3 regions of the Paenarthrobacter nicotinovorans genome follow, and region 1 is predicted to be linked to each of the others. Evidence: riboswitches for the same ligand, from Rfam matches in the RefSeq annotation. Region 1 holds a riboswitch; each other region holds the start of a gene.
What was found. A riboswitch is a leader RNA that binds a small molecule or an ion and turns the genes downstream of it on or off. The one in region 1 is predicted to bind S-adenosylmethionine.

Region 1 (7,692 bases):
CGGCCCCAGAACATCGGCACCGATCCGTCCAGCTCGTCGTCCTTGAACGCGGCGTCGCCACCGGCGTCGATCACGAAGCCTGAAAGCCCGACGACGGCCGCGAAGTCCGCGGGACGGTACCGGAGCATGGTGGTCGCCATGGCCATGCCCATGGAGAAGCCAAGAAGCGTAACCGAGGAATGGTTGACCTTTACCGTGTCCAGCCATTCCAGGGCGTATTCGGCGGCAAGCTTCACGGCGTCCAGGGAGTAGTCGATGGACGCAGTGAGCGGGAACCACGTAAAACCCGGGCCCATGGGCATCGGTGCACGCAGCGATGCCACGACGAACCCCTCGGGGAGGAGCCCGGCCAGGCTGAAGAGATCGTCCTCGTTGGATCCGTAGCCGTGCAGCAGGACCAGGAGGGGCTTGCCGGCGCGTTCGGCTTCCTCGTGGGACCAGAGGACAACAGGTGCTGGAAAAGCGGGGGCTTCAGTCATGCCTCCATTCTTGCAGTTACCCGTAAGTAACAACCTACGGTGGCGTAGGTCGGCCCTCTGGGGGCAGGATATGAGCGTGAGTGAGAACAATCATTTAGTGAAACCGGGCGAACCCGCCCAAAAGCACCCGTGGAGCCGTTACGTGGCGTTGGGTGATTCGTTCACGGAAGGCATCGGCGATCCCGAACCTGCCAATCCCGGCGGTTACCGCGGCTGGGCGGACCGTGTCGCCGAAGAGCTGGGACGCGGACACGAGGACTTCGCCTACGCCAACCTCGCCATCCGGGGCCGGTTGCTGCAGCAGATCGTCGACGAGCAAGTCGGCCCCTGCCTGGAACTGCAACCGGACCTCGTCTCCATTTCCGCCGGAGGAAACGACCTCATCCGCCCCGGCGGTGATCCCGACCTTCTGGCCGAGAAACTCGACGCCGCCGTCGGCGAATTGGGCTCGGGTGGGGCCACGGTGGTCCTCTTCAACGGTCCGGATACTGCGTCCTCGGTCCTTGGCCGCATCCGGGGCAAAGTTGCCATCTACAACGAGAACCTGCGAACGGTCGCAGCCCGCCATGACGCCATCATTGCCGACATGTGGTCCTTGCGGCAGCTCGCTGACACCCAGATGTGGGATGCCGACCGCCTGCATTTCTCCCCCCTGGGCCACCACACCATCGCCATGATGGTCCTGGAGGCATTGAACGTCCAGCACACCCTGGAGCCGCTGGTACCCAAGGCCCTTCCTCCCCGGACATGGCGGGAAGCCCGCTCATCGGACCTGGTCTGGGCACGGGAATACTTCGTACCTTGGGTTATCCGGAGGCTCCGTCACCAATCGTCCGGCGACGGCATCACGCCAAAGCGTCCGACGCCGGGACCGGTCTTTGGTGCCGCCGGTACCGTGATGCCGCGGAGCTAGCCGGGAGCGATGGGCCGGTGAACCAGCATGGCGAGTGATGACTCTCCCCGTACAGCGGGGGTCCGGCAGTTGCGTCTCCGACGGCAACAGTTACGTCCTCCCCTGGGTGCAGCTCCAGGGGATGTGGTGCGCAATCTCCTGGCCGTCCAGTCGCAGGAATTCGCCTATGCCCGTTGGACCGTGGCGCAGCGGACGCCCTCGAGCACTGCAGCTGCAGTAGAACAGGCCGTTGCCGACGGAACCATCCTGCGGACGCACATCCTGCGCCCCACATGGCATTTTGTGCACAGGGATGACTTGGGCTGGTTGATGGCGTTGTCCGCTGACCGGCTGCATCAAGGCAACAAGGGCATGTACAAGCGGACCGGGGTGGACGGGGAAACTGCCGCCCACAGTGGGAGGATTCTTGCAGCAGCCGTGGCGGATGGTGCCCACAAGACCCGCGAGGAGTTGGCTGATGTTCTGGGCCAGGCCGGCTTTCCCGGCAAGGGGCTGGGTTTCATCTACCACCTCATGCACGCCGAAATCAGCGGCATTCTGGTGAGCGGCGCTCCGGTTCGTTCGGCTGGAGGAGCCCTGAAGCAGACCTACGCTTTGTTCTCCGAACGCGTCACCGCTCCTTTTTCCGGGCCGCTCAGCGGAGCGGACCGGGAACACGCCCTGGGGCAGATGGCCCTGCGGTATTTCAGCAGTCGCGGACCGGCTACCGTGAAGGACTGTTCGGCGTGGTCCGGGCTGACCATGAAAGACGTCACGTTGGGACTCAACGTCGCCGCGGAATTATCACCGGGAACGTTGGCCCGGGTCTCCTTCGATGACCTGGACTTTTACGGCGCCTCGGCTGACGTAGAAGCCCTGGAGGCTCCTGCCGGTCCAGCGGCCGGTTCCGTGCTCCCCCGCGTCGACCTCATCCAATGCTTCGACGAATACGTGATGGGGTACTCGCAATCCCGCCACTACCTGGGCGGCACCGCACCGTACTTGCCTGAGGACAACGGCCCCATGCATGTAGTCCTCGTGGACGGCAGGCTGGCCGGATGGTGGCGGCACAGCTTCGCAGGGGGCATGTGCGGGCTCGAAGTCCGGATGGACAAGCCGACAACCAAGGAAGAGCAGATGGCCCTGGAAGCCGAAGCGGAACGCTACGGGATTTTCCTGGGCATGGAGGCCAAGCTGCTGTGATGGGCACAGGGCTAAGCTGGGGTTAAGACCTAGGAGGCCTGCACTGTGAACAATCTGATCTTCTGGATCATCGTCTGCTCGTGGCTGATTCCCATGGGAATCCGCATGTACAACCGGTCCAAGGCCCGCCGCCTGCAGAACGGGAATTTTCGTGGTCAGGATTATCCGCAACAGGGTTTCCCACCACAAAATTACCCGCCGCAGGACTACCCGCAACAGAATTACCCGGGCTACCCGCCAGGGCCGGCAGTCATCCGCCCTGCAGACGAGGCTCCGCAGGTCGCGCCGCCGTCGAACGCCTCCTACCCAAGCGGTTCCTACCCAAGCGATTCCTACCGGGCCGGACAGCCCGCTCCCGCGCCGTTTCCCACTGCCGGTTCCGAGCCCCAGGGCTACCGCGCCCGCAAGCTGGCTGAACTGGATGCGAAGTTCACCAATGGCCAGATCGCCATGGAGGACTACATGAAACAACGCGGGGAGATCATGAACGGCTAGGCACGTCCACAAACAGGCAACTCTACGAACAGGCTCCTCACGGTCAGGCGAAGAACGCCCCGCGAAGCTGCTCCGACAATTGGCCGATTTCCGTGAGGAAGCCATCGTGGCCGATCGGCGCCTGGATGGTGTGGACCGGAACATTCCCCGGCAGTGCTGCCGCCAGTTCCTTGGACTGGGCCGGGAAGTACAGCCTGTCCGTGTCCACAGCAGCAACAAAGAACTCGGCGGTGGCACGCGAAAGTGCTTCCTGCAGTGTGCCCCGTCCCCGCCTGATGTCGTGGGACATCAACGCTTCGGTGATGGCGATATAGCTGTTGGCATCGAACCGCCGCACAAGCTTTGTCCCCTGGTGGTCCAGGTAGCTTTCCACCTGGTAGCGACCACGCTCCCCCAGGACTGCTGCGGAGAGCGGCGTTTCCTGATGTTGGGCTTCCCTGCCGAAGCGGAGATCCAGTTCCAGGGCGGAACGGTACGTGATGTGCGCAATCCGGCGGGCCAGGGCAAGTCCGTGTTCCGGAGCCGGACCGCCGTAGTAGTCCCCATTGTTGAAGTGCGGGTCCTGCCGGATGGCCAGGGTTTGGGCCTGCGCAAAGGCAATCTGCTCGGCGGTGCTGTAGGCTCCCACCGAAATGACGGCGCAGCGGTTGACCCTCTCCGGGAACGTGACAGCCCATTCGAGGGCCCTGGCCCCACCCATCGAGCCGCCCAGGACCGCGTGCCAGGATTCAATCCCCAAGAGGTCCGCCAAACGGGCCTCAGCAACCGTGCTGTCGCGAAGAGTGACCAGGGGGAACCGGGAACCCCACGGCTTGCCGTCCGGCGCATCGGAGGACGGGCCGGTGCTGCCATAGCAGCCGCCCACGATATTGATGGAGACAACGAAGAACCTGTTGGTGTCGATGGTGGCGCCCGGACCCACCAACTGCTCCCACCACCCTTCCTCGTCCGTGGCTCCGCGGGCAACGTGGGTGCTGCCCGTCAGCGCATGCTGGATGAGCACGGCATTGGACGCGTCGGCGTTGAGTCGTCCCCAGGTTTCGTACGCCAACACGACGTTGGGGAGGTGACCGCCGGCTTCGAGCGCCAGCGGCCCTATGCCCGCGTACTTGACGGTTCCGTCTTCTTCTCCGGATTTGGGAAGTGCTGTAGCAGTGATGGTCATTCCTTTGACACCTAACTTCGCGCTTGCCCGTCGCCTTGCGTGCGAACAGGCCAGGTCTTCACCCGGGGCACCCCACCGCGGAAGGAGGGTTGCCGGCCAGCAAGCCGGGGCTATCTGCTGGCACTCATGACCTAATACGTAGAGTCTAGGAAAGACACCACCGTTATGGCGAAGAATGTGACACCAGTGTGACGTTCAAGGGCAGCTTCATTCACGAAAGAGCACTCCGGGGTGCCGTCCGGCGAATAATCGTCGATGTGGACGGCACCCCGGGTCCGTCAGCCGGGTGCGTCAGCTGCAGGCGTGGACTGCCCGTTCAGGCGCCCTTGGCCGCGCGGAAGCCGGCTTCGAGGTCGGCAATGATGTCATCGATGTGCTCAATGCCCACGGACAAGCGGACTAGGCCCGGGTTGACGCCGGCGGCTACCTGCTGCTCGACCGTCAGCTGGCTGTGCGTGGTCGACGCCGGGTGGATGACCAGGGAGCGGACGTCACCGATGTTGGCGACGTGGGAGTGCAGCTCCAAACCGTCCACGAAGCGCTTGCCGGCCTCTACGCCACCCTTGATGTTGAAGGCCACGATGGCTCCCGTGCCCTGGGGTCCGTACTTGCGGCCCCGCTCGTACCAGGGGCTGGACGGCAGGCCCGCATAGGCGACCGATTCGACGTCGTCATGCGCTTCCAGCCACTCGGCCACCTTGGTGGCGTTGGCGACGTGGCGCTCCACCCGCAGGCTCAAGGTTTCCAGGCCCTGGGCAATGAGGAACGCGTTGAACGGCGACACGGCCGAGCCGAGGTCGCGAAGGAGCTGGACACGGGCCTTCAGGATGTAGGAAAGGTTGGCTCCGAGCGCTCCGTCCTTGCCCAGGTCGCGGGCGTAAACCAAGCCGTTGTAACTGGGGTCCGGGGTGTTGAAGCCGGGGAACCGCTCCGGGTCCTTGCCGAAGTCGAAGTTGCCCGAGTCCACGATCACGCCTGCGATCGCCGAACCGTGTCCGCCGAGGTACTTGGTTGCGGAGTGGACCACAATGTCCGCGCCCCACTCGATGGGCCGGATGAGGAACGGCGTGGAGAGGGTGTTGTCGACGATGAGAGGCACGCCTGCCTCGTGCGCGACACCGGCGACGCCTTCGATATCCAGCACGTCCTGGCGTGGGTTCGAGACGACTTCACCAAAGAACAGCTTGGTGTTCGACTGGACGGCCGCACGCCACTGCTCGAGGTTGTCCGGGTCCTCGACGAAAGTCACGGAGATGCCGAACTTCTTCAGCGTGTGGGCCAGCAGGTTGTACGTGCCGCCGTAGAGGCTGGGGCTCGCGACGACGTGGTCGCCGGCCTCGGCGATGTTCAGGATGGCAAAGGTCTCGGCTGCCTGGCCCGAACTGAGCAGCAGTGCACCCAGACCGCCTTCGAGGCTCGCGACGCGCTGTTCCACGGCGTCCTGCGTGGGGTTGCCTATCCGGGTGTAGATCGGAGCCAGTTCGGCCAGGGCAAAGCGGTTGGCCGCGCTTTCAGCACTCGGGAAAACGAACGACGTTGTCTGGTAGATCGGCAGGGAACGCGCGCCCGTGGCGGCATCCGGCTCTTGGCCTGCGTGGATCTGGCGGGTTTCGAAAGACCATCCTTGGGACATGGAATTCTCCTGTTCGTGGCGCGTGTGGTCGGCGGAATAGCTGCGGGAAGGAAGCTGCGGCCAGTCTAGGAAGTGTCCGGGTCCTTGGACAGCTTTGTGACGCCAGCAGAATATATGGGCTCTTTTGCGACCTTCCATGACGCCCGTCGCGAGATCCCACCTTAGTTAGGGTTGGCTTAGCTGAGACACCGATCACAAAGTGCCAAGATGAAGCCATGCGCATGGATCACGTCTCTTACGCCTGTGAACGAGATGGCCTCTTGGCCACTACCGAACGAATTTCCGCGGCTCTGGGAGTGGACGCAGTCCGGGGCGGAGTGCACCCGCGCTTCGGCACCCGGAACATGATCATTCCCCTTGCGGATAACAAGTACCTGGAAGTCGTGGAGGTCCTGGACCACCCTGCTTCCGACAAAGCACCCTTCGGCCAAGCTGTCCGTGCACGCTCAGCCGCCGGCGGCGGTTGGATGGGCTGGTGCGTGGCAGTTGACGACCTCGCCCCGTTTGAGGAACGCCTCGGTCGCGCAGCAGTCCCGGGCAACCGCAAGTTCCCTGACGGCCGCGAACTGGTGTGGCAGCAGATCGGCATCCTCGGCTTGATCGCCGATCCCCAGGTGCCGTACCTGCTCAAGTGGGAGGGCGACCCCTCACTTCACCCGTCCAAGGTGTACGAGAGCGATGTGAAGATGTCCAGCCTCACGATCGCGGGCTCCGCCGAACGCGTGACCGAATGGCTGGGCGAGCCAGTGGAGAAGCCTCTCGAGGACGTCGCGGTCCAGTGGATAGCACCACGCGGCACGCCGGGCATCATGGCCGTCACTTTCGAAACCGCCTCCGGAGCCGTCACCATCTGACCGTTCCCCTGATCCGGGCTGGTCCCGGCCCTGGACACCGCTGTCCAAACAATGCTTCGGCCGCCATCAGCGGGTGCCAATGACGTCACCCACCGATGGCGGCCGGATACTTTTAACGGCTGCAACGGCTTTCACGGCTGCTCAGCCCAGGCCCACCGCTTTGCCGAACAGGCTGAATCCAACGAACGCCACAATGTCCAGCAGGGCATGGGCAATCACCAAGGGCATCACCCTCTTGGTCTTGGTGTAGATCCACCCAAAGACCAGGCCCATCACCACATTGCCGATGAACGGGCCAAAGCCCTGGTAGAGGTGGTAACTCCCGCGAAGGAGGGCGCTGACGACGATGCCCGCCGGAACGCTCCAGCCGAACTTGCCGAAGCGGTCCAGGAGATACCCCACCACAATCACTTCTTCCACAATGGCGTGTCGCACGGCGGAGAGAATCAGCACGGGAACCGTCCACCAGTAGGCATCCAGGCCGCTGGGCACAATGGCAGTGGTGATTCCCAGCGCCCGGCCGGCCGCGTAGAGGCCAAGGGACGGTATGCCGATAAGCGCCGCGAGGCCCAGGCCCTGAAGCAGATCCTTGCCGGGGCGGACCAAGTTGAAGCCGAGCCGGGCGAACGCCGAACCTTCACCGTCCCTGGTGGCCTGGACGTGCGTGGACAGGAAGTAGAACACCAGCGCCACGGGCACCAGGGCGAACAGGATATCCAGAAGCTGGTACGTGAGATCGAAATATTCGCGGGTGCTCTGGGACCTGTTCAGCGTGGACGTTGCATCAGCCAGCGGCGCCCGCGTCATCTTGTCGAGCAGTTGCACCACGGAGTAGACAGCCGACTGGCCCAGGGACAAGCCCAGGACAATGAGCACTTCGGCGCGCAGCCGGCGACGGGAAGCAAGGAACATGTACCTATCTTGCCCGCAGTTCCTGCCTCTTTGCCGGGAACCGCCGCCCTATGCTTGGT
Region 2 (7,692 bases), 1.2 Mb from region 1:
GTGGTGAGGACCGGCCAGAAGGAAGGCCTGAGGGTGGTGGAGGTCATTTCCAATTCGCCCGCCGAGAAGTCCGGATTACTGGCGGGGGACCTCGTGCTCCGGGCGCAGGGCAGGGCCGTGTCCAGCGCGGAAAGCCTGCAGAAACTGCTGTTCGAGGGTGCTATCGGGCAAGCTTTTCCGCTGACAGTACTACGGGACGGCAAAACTGTTCAGCTCACGGCCTATCCATCGGAAATGAGCCAGCAGTGAAGGTTGCCTAGGCTTTGTTCTCCGGAACATCCACGACGCCGACAAAGCGGCTGCCGACGCCTTCGTACTCGCTCCGGACCTCGCCCAGGAAGAGTTTCGGGAGTTCACTGTTCCGGTGGGTTCCGCAGAAGACGAAGGAAAAGTCCGGCCACCATTTCTTGGGTCGGACAGCCTCGGAATAGCCGCAGACGGCGCAGGTGAGGTGGACCCAGACAGGTCGCTTTCCTGTTCTGTTGGCCCGGGACTGTGCCAGCCAGGCCGGCGGATTGTCCTGAAGGTCGCGGAGCTCGGCTTCGGAGAGTCGGGACGGAATGCCGTGGCGCTGAGCCATTTCCATCGAAATATCAAGGGCCAAAGCGGCATCACGTCTGCTGATCACCATTCAACGATACGGGACTTACGCGGCGTAGGCTGTGCACATGACTGACGCTCCTGTCCTGTTGCCGAGTACACCCCTCCAAAAACGGGTCCTTGTGGTGGCAATCGTGGCGTCGTTCATTGCCATCCTGGACGGCTTTGTGGTGAATCTCGCACTGCCCGCCATCGGCCGGGAGCTGGGTGGCGGCCTGGTGATACAGCAATGGGTGGTGGACGCGTACCTGCTCACGCTGGGGGCTTTGATTCTGGTGGCGGGGTCTTTGTCAGACCATTTCGGGCGGGCACGGATCCTTGAATGGGGCCTGGCAGGCTTCGCCGTCACGTCGATGCTCTGCGGCTTGGCGTGGAGCGGTGAAGTCCTGGTGGTCTCACGGGCCCTCCAAGGGATCGCAGGTGCGCTCCTGGTGCCAAGTTCGCTGGCCATGATCATCACGTCGTTCTCCGGGCCGGCGCAATCGAAGGCCATCGGCCAGTGGTCAGGATGGACCAGCGCGGCGGCCATTGTTGGTCCGCTGATCGGTGGCGCCGCCGTCGATCTTCTGTCCTGGCGGGTCATCTTCTTCATCAATGTGGTTCCGGCCTTGGCCATCTGGCCCATGCTCGCCGGTCTTCGCGCCTCCGACGCCGCCAGGGACAAGACGAAGCGGATCGACTATCTTGGGGCGTTCCTGGCCATGGTTGCTTTAGGCGGTCCGGTCTTCGCGTTCATCGAGCAGGGACGCATGGGATGGGGGAGTCCGCAGGTGTGGGTGCCCCTGATTCTCGGTGTGCTGGCCATGGTCCTGTTCTTGTTCCACGAAGGCAGGACGCCCGAGCCCATGCTGCCGCTCGGACTGTTCAGGATCCGCAATTTTGCCTGGGGCAACGTCGGCACCTTGGCCATCTATGCCGGAATATCCCTCGGTTTCTTCGTGTTGGGAATCTATTTGCAGCAAGTAGGCGGGCTGGGTGCCACCGTGGCTGGCATGGCTTTGCTCCCGGGCACCGTCATCCTGATGCTGGGAGCCTCTTACTTTGGTGGCCTGGCCGGCAAGTACGGTCCTCGATGGTTCATGACGATCGGTCCGTTGCTGTGCGGTGTGGGCTTCCTGATGTCCCTGTCCGTGCAGGAGCCCCTCAATTACTGGACGCAGGTGCTGCCCGGCCAGATTGTCTTCGGCCTGGGGTTGGCGACGCTCGTAGCGCCTCTGACGGCCGCGATCCTCGGCGCTGTTCCGCCGACGGAAGCCGGAATCGGCTCTGCCGTCAACAACGCGGTTGCCCGTATCGCAGGCCTTATTTCGATCGCTTTCGCGGGTGTGATCGTGGGGCCGGTTTTCACCAGGCAAGGGCTGTACAACGCCTTGGTGGTGACCGCCCTGCTGTTCCTGGCCGGCGCGGTGGCGTCCGCCGTCGGGATCCGTAACCCGCCACGCGAGGCGGCGGCTGCTGCTGAACGGGAACCGGATGCGGCGTCCGACGACGGCGGTCCGGCCGGGCAGCCCGGCTGACCACCCGTGCGGCAAGGGTCAGCTGGCCGGGAGCACGCAGCCTTGGTGGGTGCCGGCACTCTTCACCCACAGCGCGGAGGCGACTTCATCTGCCAGGTCAAACTCCCGACCGGCAGCGCCGCTGCCTATCCGGACCACCAATGCCCCGCCGAAAGGCTTGCGCCCCATCACTTCAACGGGTGCGTCGAGCGCGATGTCCTCTGCGGCAAGGTACCGGAGGAGTTCGGGGTTTTCGTCGCTGATGCGGGTTATGCGGCCCGAGTGGCCCTGGTCGAGTTCGATCATGCGGTACGCATGCGGCAAGTCAACGGCACCGTCCGCTGACGGGATCGGATCGCCGTGGGGGTCCCGCACGGGGTGGCCGAGCTTGGCTGACATGCGTTCGATGAAGGTGTCGGACACCGCATGCTCCAGCATCTCGGCTTCGTCGTGGACCTCGTCCCAGCTGTAGCCGAGTTCCTCCACCAGGTACGTCTCAATGAGGCGGTGCCTGCGAACCATCGAAAGAGCGAGGCGCATGCCTTCGGAGGTCAAACGGATGGCGCTGTAGGGCTGATGGTCAACGAGGCCTTGGTCCTTGAGCTTTCGCACCATTTCCGACACCGAGGAATTGGCGACCCCGAGCCGCAGGGCAAGCTGTGAGGACGTGATCGGCTTGTCCTGCCACTCCGTATAGGAGTAGATGACCTTGACGTAGTCCTCGATCGAGGAGGAGGGCGTACTGGTCTTCACACCCCTAGCCTACCGTGGTGTGGCATCGTGGACTTTGTATGCACGCCAGGTCTGCGTCAGGTAGGGCAGCGGCACGGTGTCTCCCGGCGCGTGGCCAAGGTGTTCGTAGAGGTACCACTGGAGGTTGTCCATGACTTTGGCCCGCGTCGCTTCGTTGGCGCGCAGGTAGTAACTGCGCGACTTGGTCAACTCCATGATGTCCTCGGGCGAGAGCGGGTCCTCCCACCTGGTGAGGTGGCGTTCCAGTCCGTGAAACTCCGGGCCGATAACCGGCCGGAATCCCGGCTTGTGGACGTCGCCTGCATGCATGATGCGCGAGAGCCTGTGGACCCAGGGAATTGAGGTGTCCAACTGGTTCCAGATCAGCCCCAGAACCCCCGCGGGGCGCAGGATACGGGCGATCTCCGTGCTCGCGGCAAGGGGCTCGCACCAGTGCCAGGCCTGGGCAACGCTGACGACGTCGAATGCTGAGTCCGCCAGTCCGGTTGCCTCGGCCGTCCCCTCCGTCGCGTGAACATCGGGGTAGGCCTTTCGCAGTTGCGCCAACATATCGGTGGAAGGGTCGACGGCGGCCACCTCAAGTCCGCGTCCGGCCAGGAGAGAGGTGAACTTGCCCGTTCCTGCGCCGAGGTCCGCAGCAGTCGATGCCCCTTCAGGTAGGAGCCAGTCAACGGAGTCCACAGGATAGCCCGGCCGCACGCGATCGTAGTGCTCTCCGCCATCCTGGAAGCTTTGGCCAAGTTCATGGCGCCGGGAGGCATGGAGTTTGGGTCCGCGGGGACCGGCGGGACCGGGAGTGACTGGAGCGCCGTTCGCTGAGCGCAGGGACACGCAAACTCCTTCACAGGGCCGTTAGAGGTACCCTACGAATTTACCCTCTAGTCGACCGTGCAGGGAGCGGCACCGGCTGTGCCCGGGGTGTTGGGCGCCCACTCGGGGTAGCTGCGGTGGTCGTTGGCCGGTACCCAGCGGCCCTCGTCCACCACATAGTCCCAGCCCAGGCCGTTGCGCTTGAGTTCCTCGATGCCTGCCAGCAGCCTGGTGGCGTCCTCCAACCGGGAGCCGACGCCGAAGCTTGCGCGCAGGGAACCCGATGGCAGTCCCAGCCGCTTGAGCAACGGGTGCGCGCAGAAACGTCCGTCGCGGAGGCCCACTCCGTGTTCGGCCGCCAGATAAGCGGCGACCAGTCCGGCGTCGAATCCTTCTACGGAGAAGTTGACCACGCCGATGGTGTCCTCGGAATCGCTGAAGATCCGGTGGACTGTTACGCCGTCGATGGCTTCCAGGCCCTCAACCAGGTAGCTGCGGATGCCCGCTTCGTGTGCGTGCCAGGCGTCCTGGTCGAGGCCGGCGAGTACCTGCGTGGCGCGGGCGAGCGTCGCGGCGCCCAGGACGTTGGGGGAACCGCCCTCGTGCCGCGCCGGACCCGTGGCCCAGCTGACCGAGTCCAAGCGCGCTTCGCGGACAGCGCCGCCGCCTGCCAGGTGCGGGATCCCGGCGTCGAGCCAGTCCGGGCGGCCCACTACCACTCCTGCGCCGAACGGCGCATAGAGCTTGTGTCCTGAGAAGACGATGTAGTCGACGTCAGCCTCTGCGATGTTGACGCGGCGGTGCGGAGCGAGCTGGGCTGCATCCACCACGATCCTTGCGCCGTACTCGTGGGCCAGCGCGGCAAGCCGGGCGATCGGCAGGATCTCTCCGGTGACGTTCGAGGCGCCCGTGACGGCGAGCAGGCTGACGCCGCCCAGGGCCAGTTCGGCTTCGATCTTGTCCAGCGTTCCGGCCAGGGTCGGCGCCGCAACCACGCTGCGGTGCGGCACGCCCTGCCACGGCAGCAGGTTTGCGTGGTGCTCAATGTCCAAGTACAGGACCTCGCCGGCAAACCCGCCGTCAACCTGCGGGAGGCAGCCGGCCAGCAGGTTCAAGGAGTCCGTGGTGTTCCGGGTAAAGATCACCGAATCGTCTGCACGTCCGCCAACGAAGTCACGGACGATGTTCCGGGAATTCTCGTAGACGGAGGTGCTGATCTGCGAGGCGAAGCCTGCTCCGCGGTGAACGCTGGCGTAGTACGGGAGGACCTCGTTGAGGTAGGCGGAAACAATCGTCAGCGCAGGGGCTGACGCGCCGTAGTCGAGGTTGGCATAGCGGACGTGGCCACCTTGGATCAGAGGCGCCTGAAGCTCCGCGCCCGTGACGGCGGCGAGGGGACGCGCAGCTGCCGATTCGAGGGCGGCTTCGTCAACAAAGGAAGGGATGGTGTTTGCGTTGAACGTGACTGTGCTCATGGGACCTCACTCAAGAGGGACCCCCACAGGGGGATCCGCGCTTGCCGCATCCGTTCCGGACCGGCCGGGTCGTCACCCGGGGCACCCCACCGCGAATGGAGGGTTGCCGGCCAGCAAACCGGGGTTTAGCGCTGGCACTCGTGACCTGTAAAAAAGGCTAAGGCACGTCCGGGGGACGATCCAAAGCCGTGGGGTTTTGTTAAGCGCTTTGTTACGCGGATGCCAAATCCCAGTTTCCGCGAACAAAAAACGGCGGACGCGCACAAAAGCGGGCGTCCGCCGTCGAAAATTCGGCAATCCGGAGTAGTGCCGGCCTCAGGCTTGGGACTGCAGGAGGTCGTCCAGTCCGGGGTTCAGCCGCTTCAGGACTTCCGAATGCAGGATGGAGTTGGTGGCCAGGGCGTTGCCGCCGAACGGTCCGTCTTCGCCTTCCAGGGAAGTGAAGCGCCCGCCTGCCTCCGTCACGATGGGGACGAGCGCCGCCATGTCGTAGAGGTTCAGCTCCGGTTCGCAGGCGATGTCCACCGCGCCCTCGGCCACGAGGCAGTAGGACCAGAAGTCACCGTAGGCACGTGTGCGCCAGACGTCCTCCGTGAGGTCCATGAATTCGTCCAGATTGCCCCGCTCCTTCCAGCCGGACAGGCTGGAGTAGGACATGGAAGCGTCGGCCAGGCGTGAAACGTTGGACACCTTGAGGCGGGTTGCTGAAGCGAGGGACCGACCCATGTAGGCGCCCATGTCCTTGGCTGCCCACCAGCGTTTGCCCAACGCCGGAGCGCTGACCACACCAACGACGGGCTCGCCTTCATCAACGAGCGCGATCAGCGTTGCCCATACTGGAACGCCGCGGACAAAGTTCTTTGTTCCGTCGATGGGATCGATGATCCAGCGCCGCGATCCGTGGCCACTGCTGCCGAACTCTTCCCCCAGGACTGCATCACGTGGACGCGAGCGCGACAACTGACCGCGGATAGCCTCCTCCGCAGCCTTGTCGGCATCGGTGACAGGGGTAAGGTCCGGCTTGGTTTCGATCTGCAGGTCCAGGGCCTTGAAGCGATCCATGGTTTGGGCGTCGACGGAATCGGCGAGGACATGGGCCAGGCGCAGGTCGTCGTTGTAGGTGGAAGCGGGTTGGGTCATGGCACCAAACTATCCTGAAATACTGGCAGCGGTGGGGACGTTAACGCTGCACCTTCAGTTTTCCAGTGTCATCAAGTAACCGTGCCGAGCTCTTTCGCTTCTTTGGCCTCCAGGCGCGGGTCCGCGCCCAGCAGGCGACGCAGTGAAGCCAGGCGCGCCACCCCTGAAGGGCCCGCATGTCCTTCATTGACCCAGGCGTCCAGCCCGCAGTTCACTGCCGTAGCGTCGTGCTTGCATCCCCGCTCGCATGCTTCGGTGCCGGGTTCGAGGTCCGGGAAGGAATGCAGGATCCGGTCCGGATCCACGTGGGCCAAGCCGAAGGATCGGATACCGGGGGTGTCAATGATCCAGCTGCCCGAGGGGGCATCCGCGAGCTTCAGCGCCAATGCCGAGGACGAAGTGTGCCGGCCACGTCCGGTGACGGCATTCACGCCGCCGGTGGCCCGCTCGGCGCCCGTCAACGCGTTGACCATGGTGGACTTGCCCACACCGGAGTGGCCCAGCATGACGGTCACTTTGCCACCGAGGTGTGCGCGGAGCCGGGAAACAGCATCCCTGTCCAAACGGGCCGACAGCCCATCATCGGATCGGGCATCAATGCCGCCCGCTTCAGAATCGGCTGTCCGGCTGATAATCACCGGGAAATCCAGGCTGACGTAGTTGGCCAGCAGTTCAGTGGGATCCTTCACGTCGGCCTTGGTGATCAGCAGCAACGGCTCAATACCGGCGTCGTACGCCGCCACAAGGGCGCGGTCGATGAACCCGGTCCGCGGTTCGGGATTCGCGGCTGCAACAACCACCACCAGCTGGTCGGCGTTGGCCACGACTACCCGCTCGATCGGATCCGTGTCATCGGCGCTGCGGCGAAGGAGGGTCCGGCGTTCTTCCACCCGGACCAGCCGGGCCAGCGTGTCCGGAGACCCGGAAACGTCGCCTACAAGGGCCACGAAGTCACCGGGCACAACAGGGTTGCGCCGGAGTTCGCGGGCGCGTGCGGCGATGATGATGCGTTCGTTGGGGGAGTCTTCGTCAACGATTGCCCGGTACCGCCCGCGGTCCACCGTGATGATCCGTCCGATCACGGCGTCATCGTAGCTGGGACGGTCCTTGGTCCGGGGTCGTGATCCTTTTTTGTTGGGACGGATCCGGACATCGGATTCGTCCCAGGAACGTGCGTCGCGGCCCATGGTCAGTTGCCGGCCTCATTCGTGCCGGCGGAGTCAAGCATTCGTGCCCACATCTCCGGGAACTCGGGCATCGTCTTGGATGTTGTGGCGATGTCTTCAACCTGGACGCCGTCGACGGCGAGTCCCAGGATGGCGCCGGCAGTGGCCATTCGGTGGTCTGCGTAACTGTGTACCACTCCGCCATGGAGGGAAGCTGGGCGAATTACCAGGCCATCGGCAGTTTCTTCCGCA
Region 3 (7,692 bases), 460 kb from region 1:
GTCGTAGGGGTCCTGGTAATTTCCCGTCCAATCCTGGGTCCGGAAGGTGGTGGGTTGGTAATTGGCCACCAGCTGGTTCAACGTCGTCTGGAATTGCGCCTTGGTAAACGCTGCGGCCCCATCAACCGGACGGATGGAGCTGAGCCGGCCGTCCCACAGTTTCAGGATGCTCTGGCCGTTGTAGCGGCTGCTGCCCCTCCCATCCGGGAAGCCATCCGGAAGCCGCATGAAAACGACGGAAACGTTGGGTGCCGCATTCAAGGTCTGAAGGGTGAGGGGTCGGCCCGGAACGCCCGCGTCGGAGGTGGTCCAGGCATCGGCTACACCCGCCATTTTCGCGTAGCTTGCCCTGATTCCCGCTTCCAGGCTGTTCCAGTACGCAGCCCCTTCACCGGCTTCACCCGCCGTTGCGTACACGGTCTGCACGCAGCGCTTGGACTGGATGTCACGCATGAAATCCGGACTGATGAAAATCAGGTCATCATCGGTGTGGGCCACTATCTGCATGGCGCCGCCTGTGCCCGGGCACGGCGGGACCGCAGCAGCGGCAGGCGCCGCCATACCAACGGTCAGGGCAGAAAAGGCAACAGAGGAACCCAGCAGGAAAACAAGGATTTTCCGGAAAAGGGAACGGGTGCTGAACAGGGTGAAATGAGTATGACGCCGAGCGTATTTTGGACGGTCCACAACCATGCTCCTCGAGCAGATGTTGGGCCCCCCAGCCGGCAAGCTTACGACGCCTCCGCGACGTCATTTCCTGAATTCAGTTGGGTACTGCAAATACTTTTCATGGATCGAAAGTGGAGCAGTGATCGATACTGTACTCCTCGCGGAAATTCATGGCTAGGGTCCAGACCGGTATGGGCGAAATCCCAGTGGCGCGGGCAAGCCCGCTACTAGGCTGAAACCATGAACCGCACGGCAGCGCTAAACCCAAGTCCTCGAACACTCGACGTCGAAAGCGTGGTTCATTTCGATCGGCTGGTCGGTGCCGGAGCCCGGTCAATGCACGGTTGGCACGCGCAGTCGTTGGACCTTCGCGGCTACTCGCGCCAGCTCAAAGCGATGGATCCGCAAGGTGCCATCTTCCTCGGCTGCACCTTCGACACCGGCGTGGAAGAAAGTCTGCGAAGCCGTGGCGCACTGATCTTTCCGAAGCTGCTGGGTGTTCCCTTTGACCCGTACCGCGGCACTCTCTACACCCCGGCGGAGCTCTACCGGGACATCCCGGCTACTGAGTACGAGTCCACCCTCGACGCGCAGGTCTACCAGTGGAGCATCCTGCCCGGCCAGCGTCAGAGCCTCGACGCCACGCTCGCCGCAGCGCTGCACGATCACGCCATAGGCGACGCCCTGGACGAGGCATTGGATCAGGGCCCCTTCGCAGGTAGCAGGATTGTGGGAGTCATGGGCGGCCATGCCGCCCAGCGAGGATCCAGGGAATTCGCCGACGCCGCCCGGCTGGGCAGCCTGCTCGCCCAAGCCGGCTTCGCCGTCGCCACGGGCGGGGGTCCCGGTGCCATGGAAGCGGCCAATATGGGCGCCTACTTCAGCGGAAGGCCCGACGCCGAACTGCAGGCGGCCCTTGCGACACTCGCCGATGTCCCGGGGTTCAGGCCCTCGGTGACGGCTTGGGCGCGTCAGGCGGCGGCCGTCGTCGAACATTACCCGCAAGGCACCCCGACCCTCGGCATCCCTACCTGGTTCTACGGGCACGAGCCGCCCAATCTGTTCGCCACCCACATCGCCAAGTACTTCGCCAACGCCATCAGGGAAGCCATCCTGTTGGAAGTCTGCAACGGCGGGATCGTGTTCCTGCCGGGAGCGGCAGGCACGGTGCAGGAAATTTTCCAGGACGCCTGTGAGAACTACTACGGCGCGCCCGAAACCATTACCCCCATGGTCCTGGTGGGCCGCGAACACTGGGAACGGACCTTCCCGGCGTGGCCTATGCTGCAGAGCCTGGCCGCCGGGAAGCCCATGGCGGAGCGTATCTTTTTGGTGGACACGGTGGAGGATGCGCTCGCGGTGTTGGCCCGCTAAGACACAGCCCGGATCAGAAGTCTTTGCTGCAAGGACCTGAACCCAGTTCCGCGAGCCCCGTCAGGTCGCCTGCGGCATATTCCCGTACCCACGATGCCTGCCCGAACATGAGTTGCCGGGGATCGTCCACGTGGTCCAGGCCCACCAGGTGTCCGAGCTCGTGCATGATGACTGCCACGCCGATGTCCTCCCCGTCCGGGGTGTCCACGATCCCGGCAAACTGTGGTGCATCCAGTGAGACTGTCCCGGTCACGTATGCCTTGTAGCCGTTGCTCAGGCCAATGGAGGAGCTTCCGCCCAGACCCACCGTCTGCCCGTTCAGGCGCGGAACCTGCTCCGGGGTGCTCCAGGCGATCAGCACCGGCGCCCAACGGTCCCCGTATCTGGCCGGCTGGTACCCGGAACGGTTGGGGGAGGGAACCTCGGAACTCGGTCCGTCGTAAATGAATCTCAACCCCGTAGCTCTCCCGGTTTCATGGACGGCCTTCTCCACAAGAACCTGCCAGGAAGCCGGTGCGAGGTCCGAATTCACCACGTAGTGGATGGGCCTGCAGGGCGAGTACGCCAAGGGCGTGCCGTCTTCTTTGACTGCCAGGAACTTGTACGAGCTGCTGGCTTGGACCAGCGGGGGCGGCGTGCCGAGGGGCGCGTCGGCTTCTTCACGTCCGGGCAGGGGATCGTCCCGTTGTCCGAAGGGTGCCAGCCCGGGACGTGGCGGCTGGCTCTGGCTTTCCGATGATCCGTAGAGGAATTGCTGCAGCTCTCCGCCGAAATAGGCTCCGGCGCACACGAGCCCCAGGATGCCCAGCAGGAACAGGATGGCGGCGACGCTGCTGTGCTTGATCGGCGGGCGGGGCTCAGGCGGCTCGTGCGGACCCGAAGGCGGAAGGTAATGGGGCCGGGGAGGATCCGGGTCCGGCCACTTGGACGACCCATAAGGTTCCATGGAACCCCCTGACGTGGAGGCCGCGGACGGGCGGTGGGGCGCCGCCGTCGGCCGTATTCGCCAGCATAGGTCCAGTGTCCCCGTGAGTCCATGGCCTTTGTACCCAACGCCTGAAAGCTGCTAGATGTCCTTGCGGCAGGGGGCTGATGCCAGGAGATGCAGGCCGTTCAGGTCACCGGCGGCCAGACCGTCCGGTGCCCCGATTTCCGGGTACATGAGCTGGATCGGATCGTCCACATGGTCCAGTCCCATCACGTGTCCCAGCTCGTGCTGCATGACGGCAAGGACGTAGTCCGCGCCGCCGGGATCGGCCAGAAGTTCCGCGATCTGGGGTGTGTCCAGCTCCAGGCTTCCGGTGATGTAGCTTTTGGGGCCCTTGTCCAGCGAATACATGGTGCTGCCGCCCGTGCCGATGACCTTCCCTTCAAGGGCCGGTGCCACTTCTGGTGTGGTCCACGAGATCAGCAGGGGAGCCCACCGGTCGCCGTAGCGGTTGGGTTGGTAGGGCTCGCGCCGGTCCGCGGGTTGTTCGTCGGTTGTTCCGTCGTTGACGAACTGGATGCCCGAGGCTGCAGAGATATTGGCAATGGCCGTCGCCAGGAGGGGGTCGGTTCCCTCGGGAGCGGAGGCGTTGTTCACCACGTAGTGCAGCGGCCGGCAAGGGGAATAGCCCACCGGGGTGCCGTCGTCGTTCATGGCCAGGAACTTGTATGAATCATTGGTGGTGCCCGGTGCCGTCGGCGAGGCCAGCGGGGCGTCAGCTTCCTCAAGTCCCGGCGGTGGCGCGTCCGGAATGCGGGCCGAGGTGGGCTGTATCTTCCCGGTTTGCGGGCCGCCCGGGACGCTGACGCCCGGGAACAGTGCCGTGATGCGGGGGTCGCCATTCAGGAACCAGGACACCAGCACAGCGACCGTCGCCGCGATGAATGCCATCAGCAGGCCGAGCAGAACGCGCTGGGTTGTTCCCGATCGCCGGTGCTTCGGCACGTGCGTAGCTTCCCGCTCCCAGTCCACGGTTCTCCATTCCTCAGGCCCTTGGTCACGCGGGGCAGCGCGGAGGACGAACCAACATTACGGTCTGCCGGGGGAGCAGTCCAAACTCAGACGATCGCCGCGCCGAACAGCAAACCGAGACCGTAGGTGGCAGCAGCTGCTCCCAGCCCGATGGCCAGTTGCCGCAGGCCGCGGCTGAGCGGCGACGTACCGGACAGCAAACCCACGACGGCGCCTGTCGCCAGCAGCGCGATGCCCACCAGGACTCCGGCCACCAGGAGCGCGGCCATACCCGTCATCCCGAAAAGGAAGGGCAGGATCGGAACGATGGCTCCCGAGGCGAAGAAGCAGAAACTGGACAGCGCCGCGCCCCACGCCGAACCCACCGATTCATGCTCATCGGCCACCGGTTTCTCGGGCTGCAGGGAGAGGCTGGGATCGCAGTCGCAGCTGAACAATCCCATGCGCTCGGCTGCCCGGTGCTCGGCGGCTTCGCGGGTCATGCCGCGTGCCAGGTAAACCAGGACCAGCTCGTTGTGGTCGATGTCCAGCGACGGGGCTGCGGTGAGGGTGGCCTGGGTGGGGAGGGTGGCGTTGAGCAGTTCGCGTTGCGAGCGGACGGAGACGTATTCGCCGGCACCCATGGACAGTGCGCCGGCCAGGAGCCCTGCAACGCCGCTCATGAGGACCACGGAACTCGGTACACCCGTCGCGGCCATGCCCATGACCAGCGACAGGTTGCTCACCAAACCGTCGTTGGCGCCGAAAACTGCTGCGCGGAAGGTACCCGAGAGCCGGTTGCGTCCACGGGTCGCCAGGCCCCGGACTACTTCCTCGTGGATTTGTTCATCGGCCACCATCGCGGGGGTGGCGGCCGGCTCGGTTCCGTAGGGGGAGCGGCCCTCTGCACGTTGCGCCAGGGCCAGGACGAAGACCGAACCGAAGTTGCGGGCCAGGAACCCCAGGAACTGGCTGCGGGCGGAAGCTGCCTTGGGCATGCCTGCGTGCTCACCCAGGAGTTTGAGCCAGTGCGCTTCATGCCGCCCTTCGGCTTCGGCCAGAGCCAGCAGGATCTGCCGTTCCTCGCCGTCGCGGCGCTGGGCGAGTTCGCGGTAGACCGCAGCCTCGGCGCGTTCATCGGCAAGGTACTGCCGCCAACGCCTGATGTCCGACGCAGTGGGTGCTGCCGGGTCTGCGGTGTGGTGGAGGGCTGCGGGTTCGATGGCGGGGTCCGGAGCGGGGCTCGACGAACTGTGGGATTCCTGGTGCATCTGCACTTTATCTCCTGTGCTGGGTGGGGTAGTTGCGGCCCCATTGCACGCCCCACACTACCGCTTATTTGCAGGGTTTTTTGGCTGGTATTCCTTAGCTGGAATGTTCGGTGTACCGTAATTTCCGGCTCTGCTTGACCCTCGCTTTGGCCGGTGCTCAGATGGAAGGACAGGGGCGGGGAGCCTCCCCGCACTCGGTTAGCGGGCTCTTACAGGCCCACGGGACGGAGGTTGCACCATGGACACCACCGAATCACACGCCAAGTACCCGGAACGCACCACCATCGAGTCGGACCCGGCCTACGACTACGCCGAAGACCAGGAAGTGGACGAGCCCTGGGTTGAGGAAGTGGACGCCCCCGAGGACGATGAACGGGTGGTGCCGATCGATGAGACCGAGGAATTCCGTGGGGAGGAAGAGGAAATCTAGTCCTCGTCCCGGCTGCCGAGGGCGAACAGGCGCGGCTGGCCATCCCGTTTTCCTGTCGCGGCCACAGTAACCGTCAGGGTCCGGGACGCCTCGCACCACGTTGAGGGCCGGACGGCCTGGGCCAGCGCTTTGGCGATCTGCTGCGGATGGGGATGCCGGAAGAACAGGGTTTCGTTCCTGGCCACTATGGTGACCGTGCCCAGGTAAAGGTCGACGGCGGGGATCACCGTGACGGTCCGGGCTTCGGTTTGGCCGGTGGTGCTGTGGGCGTGGCTGGTATCGCTCTGATACGGCAAGGTGCTGCTCCTGTGGAGAGTGCTCTTGCCCGCTCGGTTGTCTCAGGTCCGGGACGGGCCGCTTCCTCATCCGAACCACCCGTGAACATGGGGTTGGTGCATGGCCAGTCGGAGCTTGGCGCCACATCTCTTGAAGCTGGGACAACAGTACCGCACCTGCGGTTATGAAGGCCCTTTTGCCGGGAACAAAACGACGGCGGTGCTGCCCCCGTGAAGGGGGCGGCACCGCCGTCGGGTATTGCCTGGTTACTTGCTGCTGCCCACCGGGTGGACTTCCGGCGGCAGTTCCTCGGAGATGGCGCCGGCTACGCGCTTGTCCCAGGCCTCGCGGACGGCTGCGTCCGTGGGCGGAGTCAGCAGGGAGACCACGACGTAAACCACCAGGGAAGCACCGAGGCCCCAGTAGATGGGCTCGTTGGCGTAGACGCCGTCTTCGCTCGGGATGACACCAACCGCGTACATGATGAGCAGGGCCAGTGTCAGAACTGAGCCGACTGCCATGGACCATGCAGCCGCGATGCCCGTTCCGCGCTTCCAGACCAAGCCGCCGAGAATGGCGACCAGGAGTCCGCCTACCAGGATGTCGTAGGCGATGGTCAGGGCAACAACGACGTCCTGAGCTGCCATGGAAATCAGGACGGCAACGATGCCCAGGCCCAGGACCCAGTAGCGGTTAGCCTTGACGTCGTGCTCGGGGTTTTCCGTGTCGTCGGTGTTGATCGTCTTGCCGAACCAGCTGGCCACGAACGGGACAACGTCTGCGCGGGCCACCGTAGCGGCGGCGATCAGGGCGCCCGAAGCGGTGGACATCATCGCAGCCACAGCCGCGGCCATCACCAGTCCGCCGATGCCGACGGGCAGGATGTGGGTTGCCACCTCTGCGTAGACAACGTCCTTGCCGAGGTTGGCGACATCGATGTCCGGGAGGGCGACGCGGGCAGCCAGGCCGATCAGTGCGCCGGCGATGCCGTAGAGGATGCAGTAAACACCGGCGGTAGCTCCGCCCCAGCGTGCAACGGTGGCGGTCTTGGCGGTGAAAACGCGCTGCCAGATGTCCTGGCCGATCAGGAGGCCGAGGGTGTAGACCACGAAGTAAGTGATGATGGTCTGGACGCCGATGCCGTCGATCTGGAAGAAGCTGGCGTCAAGGCGCTCACGGATGCCGTCCATTCCGCCGGCTGCGTTCAGGACGAACGGCAGCATCAGGAAGAAAATGCCTACGGTCTTGATGAGGAACTGCACCTGGTCTGCCAAGGTGATGGACCACATGCCGCCGATGGTTGAGTAGACCAGCACGATGGCGCCGCCGACGGCGATTGCCAACCAGCGTTCCCAGTCGAAGAGCACCACGAAGATGGTGGCGTAGGCGCCGGTGGACGTGGCGCAGAGCATGAGGGTGTAGGCCAACATCACGATTCCGGATGTCTGGGTGGCTTTGCTGCCGTATCGCAGGCTCAGCATTTGGGAGACCGTGTAGATCTTCAACCGCTGGATGGTGCCGGCGAACAGGAGGCTAAGGAGCAGCACGCCGGAGCCGATGGCCACCACGAGCCACATGCCGGAGATGCCGAACTTGTAGCCGAGGCCCACGCCGCCCACGGTGGATGCGCCACCGAGGACCACGGCGGCCATGGTGCCTGTGTAGAGGAAGGGTCCCAGGCGGCGGCCGGCCACCAGGAAGTCGCTGTTGTTCTTTGTGCGGGACTTGCCCCA

Region 2: it holds a riboswitch for S-adenosylmethionine, as region 1 does, so the genes downstream of both, JMY29_RS12650 (aminotransferase class V-fold PLP-dependent enzyme) here and metX (homoserine O-acetyltransferase MetX) in region 1, are expected to answer to the same signal.
Region 3: it holds a riboswitch for S-adenosylmethionine, as region 1 does, so the genes downstream of both, JMY29_RS04955 (hypothetical protein) here and metX (homoserine O-acetyltransferase MetX) in region 1, are expected to answer to the same signal.

The regions. Positions count from the first base shown of each region.
Region 1 covers NZ_CP089293.1:1,484,749-1,492,440, reverse strand. The annotation lists gene JMY29_RS06935 (alpha/beta hydrolase) at 1-479, opposite strand, end outside; gene JMY29_RS06930 (SGNH/GDSL hydrolase family protein) at 550-1,392, shown strand; gene JMY29_RS06925 (winged helix DNA-binding domain-containing protein) at 1,420-2,574, shown strand; gene JMY29_RS06920 (hypothetical protein) at 2,620-3,069, shown strand; gene metX (homoserine O-acetyltransferase MetX) at 3,113-4,234, opposite strand; SAM riboswitch class IV at 4,249-4,366, opposite strand; gene JMY29_RS06910 (bifunctional o-acetylhomoserine/o-acetylserine sulfhydrylase) at 4,551-5,867, opposite strand; gene JMY29_RS06905 (VOC family protein) at 6,083-6,721, shown strand; gene JMY29_RS06900 (CPBP family intramembrane glutamic endopeptidase) at 6,863-7,633, opposite strand.
Region 2 covers NZ_CP089293.1:2,710,610-2,718,301, reverse strand. The annotation lists gene JMY29_RS12675 (S1C family serine protease) at 1-249, shown strand, start outside; gene JMY29_RS12670 (hypothetical protein) at 257-631, opposite strand; gene JMY29_RS12665 (MFS transporter) at 663-2,117, shown strand; gene JMY29_RS12660 (metal-dependent transcriptional regulator) at 2,136-2,849, opposite strand; gene JMY29_RS12655 (class I SAM-dependent methyltransferase) at 2,859-3,680, opposite strand; gene JMY29_RS12650 (aminotransferase class V-fold PLP-dependent enzyme) at 3,728-5,134, opposite strand; SAM riboswitch class IV at 5,167-5,280, opposite strand; gene hisN (histidinol-phosphatase) at 5,450-6,274, opposite strand; gene rsgA (ribosome small subunit-dependent GTPase A) at 6,346-7,461, opposite strand; gene aroA (3-phosphoshikimate 1-carboxyvinyltransferase) at 7,464-7,692, opposite strand, start outside.
Region 3 covers NZ_CP089293.1:1,026,733-1,034,424, forward strand. The annotation lists gene JMY29_RS04925 (chitobiase/beta-hexosaminidase C-terminal domain-containing protein) at 1-693, opposite strand, end outside; gene JMY29_RS04930 (LOG family protein) at 910-2,043, shown strand; gene JMY29_RS04935 (zinc metalloprotease) at 2,057-2,989, opposite strand; gene JMY29_RS04940 (matrixin family metalloprotease) at 3,110-4,003, opposite strand; gene JMY29_RS04945 (VIT1/CCC1 transporter family protein) at 4,090-5,253, opposite strand; gene JMY29_RS04950 (hypothetical protein) at 5,492-5,683, shown strand; gene JMY29_RS04955 (hypothetical protein) at 5,680-5,979, opposite strand; SAM riboswitch class IV at 5,996-6,115, opposite strand; gene JMY29_RS04960 (sodium:solute symporter) at 6,226-7,692, opposite strand, start outside.